DNA from 2 places in the Acetobacter sp. AC2005 genome. Region 1 is predicted to be linked to the other one. Evidence: predicted binding sites of a transcription regulator. Region 1 holds the regulator's gene; the other holds the start of a gene.
The links. Region 1 encodes HrcA, which represses chaperone genes, less so after heat shock. Its sites were predicted from a motif close to GTTNGCACTCNCNNNNNGNGAGTGCNAAC; they were not measured.
Positions count from the first base shown of each region.

Region 2: the regulator HrcA is predicted to act here: its motif matches at 823-851, upstream of groES (co-chaperone GroES).

Region 1 is NZ_CP149625.1:1,192,319-1,197,236, reverse strand. Features, by position in the region: gene rpsA (30S ribosomal protein S1) at 1-297, shown strand, start outside; gene QQM41_RS05825 (L-dopachrome tautomerase-related protein) at 411-1,763, shown strand; gene rdgB (RdgB/HAM1 family non-canonical purine NTP pyrophosphatase) at 1,783-2,382, opposite strand; gene rph (ribonuclease PH) at 2,379-3,113, opposite strand; gene hrcA (heat-inducible transcriptional repressor HrcA) at 3,213-4,313, shown strand; gene QQM41_RS05805 (PBP1A family penicillin-binding protein) at 4,409-4,918, shown strand, end outside.
Region 2 is NZ_CP149625.1:2,079,266-2,084,183, reverse strand. Features, by position in the region: gene QQM41_RS09925 (dienelactone hydrolase family protein) at 64-732, opposite strand; gene groES (co-chaperone GroES) at 943-1,236, shown strand; gene groL (chaperonin GroEL) at 1,290-2,930, shown strand; gene QQM41_RS09910 (HAD-IIIC family phosphatase) at 3,435-4,918, shown strand, end outside.

The DNA.
Region 1 (4,918 bases):
ACCAACGGTATCGAAGTGAAGGTTGATGACGTTCTGACCGGCTTCATCCGTCGCGCTGAACTGGCCCGTGATAAGGCAGAACAGCGTCCGGAACGCTTTGCAGTTGGCGAACGCGTGGATGCGAAGATCATCTCTGTTGATCGTGCAGCCCGCAAGCTGGCCCTGACCATCAAGGGTCGTGAAGTGGAAGAAGACAAGCAGGCCATCAACGAATACGGTTCTGCTGATAGCGGCGCTTCCCTGGGTGATATCCTGGGTGCAGCTATCCGTCGTCGTAACACAGACGGCGAAGACTAATTGTTCAGCCATAAAGGGGCGGTCTGACTGCTCCTTTATGTTTTTTGAGCATTACGTTTTAAGAAAATGGCGTCGGTTTCCGGCGCCATTTTTTTGTGTTGCGCTGTGTTGTGATGAAAGGGCTGGGCAGAAAACACCCGGATATCTGCCAATCTGTGCCACACTGTGTTTCAGATTCACCCAAGAACTGGAGACACAACGGAATGGTGCGCCGGAACATAACGCTGAATCAGAAGCCGTTTAGCCCCACACGTAGCTCCAAACTGGCGCGGCGGCATCTGCTTGTGGCTGGTGGTGCAGGGGTGGGTTTGGCGCTCGCCAAATCTGTGTGTGCTACTCCAAGCGCTATTGTGCAAACCGGGGTGCATGGGGATCAGGGTTACGAATCTGCCGGGTCATTCGAGATTGTGGCGGAGTTTTATGGGCCGGGGCCATCGGGCATTGTGGTGACGGATAATGGTCGTGTTTTTGTAGGCTTTCCACGGCATGCCATTAACCATAAAGGGGCCACGCTGGCGGAATTGGTGAATGGCCATCTTGTTCCGTGGCCAAGTGCTGCACTGAGCATGCCATCAGATGCCCCTCCGGCAGAACGCTTGCTTTCCATTCACGGTATGACACAGGACACGCGCGGTTTTATCTGGGCGATTGATGATGGCAAATTGGCCGGATTACCTTTGCAGCCGGGTGCCGCAAAAATTGTCTGCTTTGATCCTGCTGCCAATAAGTTGGTGCGTTCTATCGCTCTAAAAGCTCCAGCTTTGTTGCCTGACAGCCATATGAATGATTTGCGGGTGGACCTTACACATGGGGCGGAAGGAACCGTTTACGTAACCGATAGTTCCTTCGGCCACAGTCCGGCTTTGGTGGTGGTAGATATCGCTACAGGTCAGCAACGGCGCGTATTGGGGAAACATTCCTCCACACAGGCAGAGGCTGGTTTTATGGCTGTGGTGGAAGGATTACCGCTTAAATACGATCCCGCGCAAAAACCCAAATTTGTGACTGGCGGGGTGGATGGCATCACCTTAAGCCCGGATTCCAGCCGCGTATTTTATTCCCCTCTTACCAGTCGCCGCTTGTACAGCCTGCCTACGGCCGTATTGTCAGATATGTCAGTCTCAGAAAGTGCGTTGGCTGCCGCCGTAAAGGATGAAGGAGAAAAAGGTGTGGCGGATGGTCTGGCAACAGATGCTCAAGGGCGCATTTACACCACCAATTTTGAGCATGATGCCATTTTTCGCCGCAATACGGATGGTTCCATGGAACTCATGGTGCATGACCCGCGGATTCTTTCTCCAGACGGTATTTTTTGCACGCACACCCATGTGTATTGCACACTGGGGCAGTGGAACCGTCTTGCGGGCTTTCATGATGGTAAGGATGAGCGCCAACCACCTTATTTGCTCATTCGCTTCCCCATTCAGGGGCCACCTGTCAGTTCCGCAGAACCGGCAGGTGGTTAGTGTGTAGGTAGTTAGGCTTTTAGCTCAGGCACGCGTTTTTAAAGGCCTCAAAGGCGCGGGCGCGGTGGCTGATGGCGTTTTTTTCTGCATCAGCCATTTCAGCAAATGTGCGGGCTTCGCCTTCGGGGGCAAAAATCGGATCATATCCGTGGCCCTGTGTGCCTCGTGGTGGCCAAACAATCTGGCCATCTATGCGGCCTTCAAAGCTTTCTGTACGGCCATCAGGCAAAGCCAGACACAGCACGCAAATAAACCATGCGTTGCGTTTGCCTTGCCCAATTTCTTTTTCAATACGCGCCATGGCCCCAGCAAAATCTTTGTTCGGGCCAGCCCAGCGCGCAGAATAAATGCCGGGTGCGCCATCCAGTGCGGCCACACATAGCCCAGAATCATCGGCTAGTGCGGGCAGGTTGGCAGCTTTGGCGGCGGCTAAGGCCTTAATGGCGGCATTGCCTGCAAAAGTGGTTGCCGTTTCTTCTGGCTCTGGCAAGTTTAACTCACCAGCAGAAACAACCTTGATGCCAAAATCAGCCAGCAGAGTGGCAAATTCTGCCAGCTTGCCAGCATTGTGCGTGGCAAGCACAAGGGTGCTGCCACGTTCCAGTTTTATAGCGTTCATGCGCGCTTTTTTTCTGCAGCTTCCACGGCAGCCATCTGGGCTTCAAACAGCTCGGTTACACCCTTGCGTGCAAGTGCAAACAGGTTGTCAAACGCATCTTCCGTAAATGGTGCGCTTTCTGCTGTGCCCTGAATTTCCACAATGCGACGGTCTGCTGTCAGTACAAAGTTGGTATCAGCAGAAGCAGAGCTATCTTCCACGTAATCCAGATCCAGCACAGCGCCTTCAGTTGTCAGCCCGCAGGAAACGGCAGCAACCTGCCCGCGCAGCGGTAGGCGTGGCAACACATTGGTGGCGACCAGTTTGCCAAGGGCCAGACGCAACGCTACCCATGCGCCTGTAATGGAAGCGCAGCGTGTACCGCCATCAGCGTTCAGCACATCACAATCCAGCGTAATGCTCATTTCACCCAGAGCGTCCAGATCTGTGACGGCGCGGAGGGAGCGGCCAATAAGGCGCTGGATTTCCTGCGTGCGGCCAGACTGTTTGCCCTTGGCAGCTTCGCGGTTGCCGCGTGTGTGGGTGGCGCGGGGCAGCATGCCGTATTCTGCCGTAACCCAGCCTGTACCTTTGCCACGCAAAAAAGGCGGCACGCGGTTTTCTACGCTGGCAGTGCACAGTACTTCCGTGCCGCCAACGCGAATAAGGGCAGAGCCTTCAGCGTGGTGGGCAAAGCCTGTTTCAATGGTAATGGGGCGCATCTGGTCTGGCTGGCGGCCTGAAGGGCGCATGGAAAGCTCCTTGGTAAAATAAGATGTCTGGCGCGTATGGTGCGCTTTTGTCGGCAGTAAAACTGCACGAATAAGGTATATAAAGGCTATCCGGGATTTATGGATATGCGAAGGAGCCCTTGTGTCATGAAGCGTGGTTTGCTGCCAGTAAAAGCTGCTCTGCCTCCGGGGTTGAATGCGCGGTCTGCGGCTATTCTGCGTGAAGTGGTGGAAGAATATGTAGCGAGCGGGGAACCCGTTGGCTCCCGCACGGTGTCTCACAGGCTTGGGCTGCCGCTTTCTCCGGCCACAATACGCAATATCATGGCATCCCTTACAGAAGCCGGGTTGCTGTTTTCCCCCCATACATCTGCCGGGCGGTTGCCTACAGAAAAAGGGTTGCGGCTGTTTGTAGATGGCCTGTTGCAGTTTGGCGCGCTCTCGGAAGAAGATCAGCGGGTCATCGGCCAATCGCTGGAGGCCAAAGGGCGCTCACTGCAAGATACGCTTACAGAGGCTTCATCTCTTTTGGCGGGCATGTCCGATGCTGCCGGGTTGGTGGTAGCGCCCAAAGGGGATGGTGGCATCAAGCACATTGAGTTTGTGGCATTAGGCAGCAATCGCGCACTGGTTATTCTGGTGGGTGCGGATGGGCATGTTGAAAACCGTGTTATCGAAACACCGCCCGGTATGCCGCCTTCCGCCTTGGTGGAGGCTGCAAATTACCTGAATGCACGGGCCATGGGGGCATCTCTGCCAGATTTACGCACGCGCGTAAGCTCTGAAATGACGGAAGACCGAAGTATTCTGAATGGTCTTACAGCAGAGGTGGTAGAAAGCGGCCTTGCCATTTGGGATGGTGGCGGAGACGGGCTGGGGGGCACCCTGATTGTGCGCGGGCAATCTCGTTTATTGGCCGATGTAGATGGGCAGGACAGGCTGCTGGCCATTCAAACACTGTTTGACCGGCTGGAAGCGCAGGAAACCATGTTGCGCCTGTTGGAGTTGGTAGAGAACTCTGAAGGGGTGCGCATTTTTATTGGTGCAGAAAGCGGGTTGTTTGGGGCTACAGGTATGTCTGTTGTTATGGCGCCTGCCCGTAATGAGGCGAACCGGATAGTAGGGGCTATCGGGGTTATCGGCCCCACCCGTATCAATTATGGGCGTATTGTGCCGGTAGTGGATTATACAGCCCGCCTGCTGGGTGACATGCTGGGTTAGCACTGTTTGTAGATGTGGTCGGAATTCGGCCATGATTTTTATTACAATGCGCAAACAGGGCAGACGATTATGTGTGAGAATGGTAAAGGGCCTGTATGACAAGCGCTCCGTCTTCTGGTGATCAGGGTTCATCTTCCAGCCATTCTCAGGGCAGGTCTCCGCAAAATCGCAGGCCCGATCTACGCCGCCCGCTCTTTCGCCAATGGCGGAAGGTGCTTGGGGCAACGGCTGCGTTGGCGTTGGTTGGCACCACGGGTGCTGTGGTTCTGCTGTGGTCCCAATACGAAGGGATTGTGGCGGATCTGCCTACGGTAGAGGGCTTGCGCTCCTACCAGCCGCCAGTCATGAGCCGCCTTTATGCCGGAGATGATCAGCTTATTGCCGAACTGGCGAATGAGCGGCGTATTTTTGTGCCTATTAGTGCCGTGCCCGATAAGGTCAAAAATGCATTTGTGGCGGCAGAAGACCAGAAATTCTGGACACACAAAGGGGTGGACCCAGTTGCCATTGCGCGTGCTGGCCTTACGGATTTAACGCGCGGCAAAGGCAAGCGGCCTATTGGGGCATCCACCATTACGCAGCAGGTGGCGCGTATCATGCTGCTG
Region 2 (4,918 bases), 890 kb from region 1:
TGACCAGCCGCAATTGTCAATCATAATTCGCTAACCGACCACAGCTGGGACAGGGAAATAGGCCTACGGATTCATGTTGCTTTTCAGGAAATCAATGCTGCGTTCCTGCGCTTCCTGATAAGCTTTGGCATTAAAAGAGCTTCTTTCCGAACAACCAAATCCGTGCCCTGCATCGTCGTACACGTAAAGTTCAACTTCCGGATGCGCCTGCCGAATAGCTGCAATATCGGTATGCGGGATACTTGCATCCTGTTCACCAAAATGGAGCTGTACCGGGCAGCGCGGAGTCTCGTTCCGGCTGGCGGCAATACCACCCCCATACCAGCCAACAGCAGCCGCAAAATCATCTGTTCTGCATGCGGCTTCCCAAGCCAGTGTACCACCCCAGCAATAACCGATAATGCCGACTTTACGAGGCTTGAGCACTGAAGTGGCTGCCTGAATATCCAGTAATGTTTTGGCAAGCGGGATCTGCGACCGCAATGCCAGGCCCTCTTTCACGCCTTCTGCGGAATAATCCAGTTCCGCCCCACGCTGCACGCGGTCAAACAAGGCTGGCGCAATCACGTGGAATCCTGCCTTGGCAAAGTTTTCGCATACCTGCCGGATATGGTGGTTCACACCAAAAATTTCCTGAAGCACCACAAGTGTGTAAGGATGATGGCTGCCTTCGGTTTCCCATGCGGAAAACTCATGTCCGTCCGCAGCCTGAAGTGTTGTGATATGACCCATATGAGCACCTCCTATGTGCTCTCAGGTTACAGCAAAAAGAAACTTTATCCACATTCCTTGACTCTGCCTTTGGGCAGACCTATCTCATTTTCTGGCACTCCCGGGGTGGGAGTGCTAACGTAACGCGGCGTTATGTTACGCGCGACAAAGCGGATGGGGCTGCTTTCTGTTAAGGGCACCATCCCAAAAATGAATGTGGAGCGATCCATAATGACGAAGTTTCGTCCCTTACACGACCGGGTAGTTGTCCGTCGCCTCGAAGGCGAACAGAAGACCGCTGGCGGGATCATTATTCCTGACACAGCTCAGGAAAAGCCTATGGAAGGCGAAGTGATTGGTGTTGGTCCGGGTGCCCGGAATGAACAGGGCCAGATTGTGGCGCTTGATGTTAAGGCTGGTGACCGCGTCCTGTTTGGTAAATGGTCCGGCACGGAAGTGAAGATCGACGGCGAAGAGCTGCTGATCATGAAGGAAAGCGACATCATGGGCGTGGTAACCGCCTGATTTTGCGCTGATCCGCATTTTAATTTCAGAACGATCTTCACAGGAGAAATTCAATGGCTGCCAAAGACGTAAAGTTTGGTGCAGACGCACGCCAGCGCATGCTGCGCGGTGTGGATATTCTGGCTGACGCTGTAAAAGTAACGCTGGGTCCCAAAGGCCGTAACGTGGTGCTGGATAAGAGCTTTGGTGCTCCCCGCATTACCAAGGACGGTGTTTCCGTTGCCAAGGAAATCGAACTGGCTGACAAGTTCGAAAACATGGGCGCTCAGATGCTGCGTGAAGTAGCATCCAAAACCAATGATATTGCTGGTGACGGCACCACAACGGCTACGGTTCTGGCTCAGGCTATCGTGCGTGAAGGCCATAAGGCAGTTGCCGCTGGCATGAACCCGATGGATCTGAAGCGCGGGATCGACAAGGCTGTTGCCGTTGTTATCGAAGAGCTGAAGAAAAACGCCAAGAAAGTGACCACCCCGGCGGAAACCGCTCAGGTTGGTACAATTTCTGCAAACGGTGAATCTGAAATCGGTCAGATGATCTCCGAAGCCATGCAGAAAGTTGGCTCCGAAGGCGTGATCACGGTTGAAGAAGCCAAGCACTTCCAGACAGAACTGGATGTTGTTGAAGGCATGCAGTTTGACCGCGGCTACATCTCTCCGTACTTCGTGACGAACCCGGAAAAGATGACAGCGGATCTGGAAAACCCCTACATCCTGATCCATGAAAAGAAGCTGTCTTCCCTGCAGCCCATGCTGCCGCTGCTGGAATCTGTTGTTCAGTCCGGCCGTCCGCTGCTGATCATTGCAGAAGACGTTGACGGTGAAGCTCTGGCAACTCTGGTTGTCAACAAGCTGCGTGGTGGCCTGAAAATTGCTGCTGTTAAAGCTCCGGGCTTTGGTGATCGCCGCAAAGCTATGCTGGAAGACATTGCTATCCTTACGGGTGGTCAGGTCATCAGCGAAGATCTGGGCATCAAGCTGGAAACCGTTACCCTGAACATGCTTGGCACCGCCAAGAAGGTGCACATCGACAAAGAAAACACCACCATTGTTGATGGTGCTGGCAAAGCCGATGACATCAAGGGTCGCGTTAAGCAGATCCGTGCACAGATCGAAGAAACCTCTTCCGACTACGACCGCGAAAAGCTGCAGGAACGTCTGGCCAAACTGGCTGGCGGTGTTGCCGTGATCCGCGTTGGTGGTTCCACCGAAGTGGAAGTGAAAGAACGCAAAGACCGCGTTGACGATGCCCTACACGCAACCCGCGCTGCTGTGGAAGAAGGCATTGTTCCGGGTGGTGGCACGGCTCTGGCTCGCGCTACGCTGAAGCTGGAAGGCCTGCACTACCACAACGATGACCAGCGCGTTGGTGGTGACATCATCCGCCGCGCTCTGCAGGCTCCTCTGCGCCAGATCGCTCACAACGCTGGTGAAGACGGTGCTGTGATTGCAAACAAGGTGCTAGAAAACAGCGACTACAACTTCGGGTTCGACGCTCAGGCTGGCGAATACAAGAACTTGGTTGAAGCCGGTATTATCGACCCGGCCAAGGTTGTCCGCACGGCTCTGCAGGATGCAGCATCTGTTGCTGGCCTGCTGATCACCACGGAAGCCATGGTTGCTGAACGCCCGGAAAAGAAAGCTGCTCCGGCTGGCGGCCCTGACATGGGTGGTATGGGAGGTATGGACTTCTAAGTCCTTTCAACCCATCGATACGGCAATAAACTTGCCGTATCACCAGTTTCAAGAAAACTGCTCTCTGAAAAGAGGGCAGTTTTTTTTTGCAACTTTCGGTCTCTACTGAATTACAGTATACCAATTGTAATATCGATAATATGAAGAAATTAGTTTAGATGAGAGGTAACCGTGGCAGTTGATTTTAAGGTAACCAAAGCATTACTTGAATCCACAGCATGGACTTGGGGACCTCTTAACCATCCTCCTCTCACGACTTCTCTTCGATTTGGATCTGATGGTCTCATCAAAGATTACACACATACCAACGAACATTCATGGAAATTGACTGGAGATCTTTTAGAGATTTTCGATATCCATGGGAAAATGATCTGGAAATTTGAAGGAATATTTAACAATCAGGACTCTATTACCCTGATCAGTTTTCCTCATAACGATCCGAAATGGGGGGTTTTCTTCGCGCTTCAGGCAGAAAAAGCAAACATTCCGCCTCGGCTTGTTTTAATGAGCGAACTCCCTGCCCCTTCCCTTCCGGTAGAGCCTAAACCTGCTATTTCGGCACAGCCTAAGAAATCTGCTGCTCCTGCTTCCGCGCCCGCGCCCAAGAAGCCTAGTTCTGCTAAAAAAGATCATGCGTCTTCTTCTACTCAGGCAAAGGAAGAAGGCATTCGGCTTGTTATCTGGGATTTGGATGACACCTTCTGGGAAGGCACTCTCTCTGAAGGGGAAATCTCCCCCATTCAGCGTAATGTTGATATTGTAAAAACATTGAATGGCCGAGGCATTGTAAATGCCATTTGCTCACGCAATACGTTTGAGGACGTTAAGGCGCGCCTAGAACAGCTTGGTATATGGGACGATTTTGTTTTCCCACGTATTTCATGGGGCCCGAAAGGGCCGCTGGTTAAGGACATTATCGAAAAAATCCAGCTTCGCCCAGAAACAGTGATGTTCGTTGATGATAACGTTACAAATCTGAACGAAGCCAAGCATTTTGTGCCAGAACTCAACGTGGCTGAACCCGATGTTCTGGAAACCTTGCTGGATAACCCACGCTTTAAAGGCAAACCAGACCCAGAGCATAGCCGCCTCAAGCGTTATCAGGTTCTGGAATCTAAGCACAAGGATATGGCTGCCACTGACGGCGATAATGAAGCTTTCTTGCGTAAAAGCGATATTCGCGTCAGCTTCCATTCCGATATTGAAGCCGAGTTCCCGCGTATTCATGATCTTGTGAACCGGACAAACCAGCTCAATTTCACCAAGAACCGGTGGCCAGAAGATATTGAAGAAGCACGTCTGCGCTTTAGGGAAGAAGTGGAAGCCGATTTTGATACAGATGTTGGCTATGTAAAAGTTGCCGATGCCTACGGGAACTACGGCATCTGTGGATTTTACCTTTCACGCAAGGATGAATTTCTGCACTTCCTGTTCTCCTGCCGCACAATGAACATGGGGGTAGAACAGTTTGTATGGCAGAAGTTGGGGAAACGCCGCGTGCCTATTCAAGGCAAAGTAGGCTCCAAACTTGAAGATCCGATTGTTGACTGGATTAAAGTTGTTGAAGATGTAGATGCTTCAACAGAAACATCATCAGCCTCTGCAAAGCGCCTGAAAGTGTGTATTCGCGGCGCATGCGATATGATGATGACCTCTATGCGCACAAAAGTCGATACGCTTGAAGAGCTGAACTACGCCTACGAAGGTTGGGAAATTATCGCCTCCCCTCGCTTTGTTGCCCTCACGCGTGATCTGAAAGACGATCGGAACAGGGAAATTATTGCGCATCTTCCCGGTATGCCTGACGGACGCTTTAAAACCGATATTCTTGAAGAAACATCAGATGTGTATGTTCTGTCTTTTTCTCAGGAATCTTTCCACGGTCTTTATCAGTCCAAAACCACAGGCATGATTGTGCCAATGGGCCATTTTGGCCTGCCCTATCATCTGCCTGGTGGGCCGAAAGATAAGTTTGATTATACGTCCGT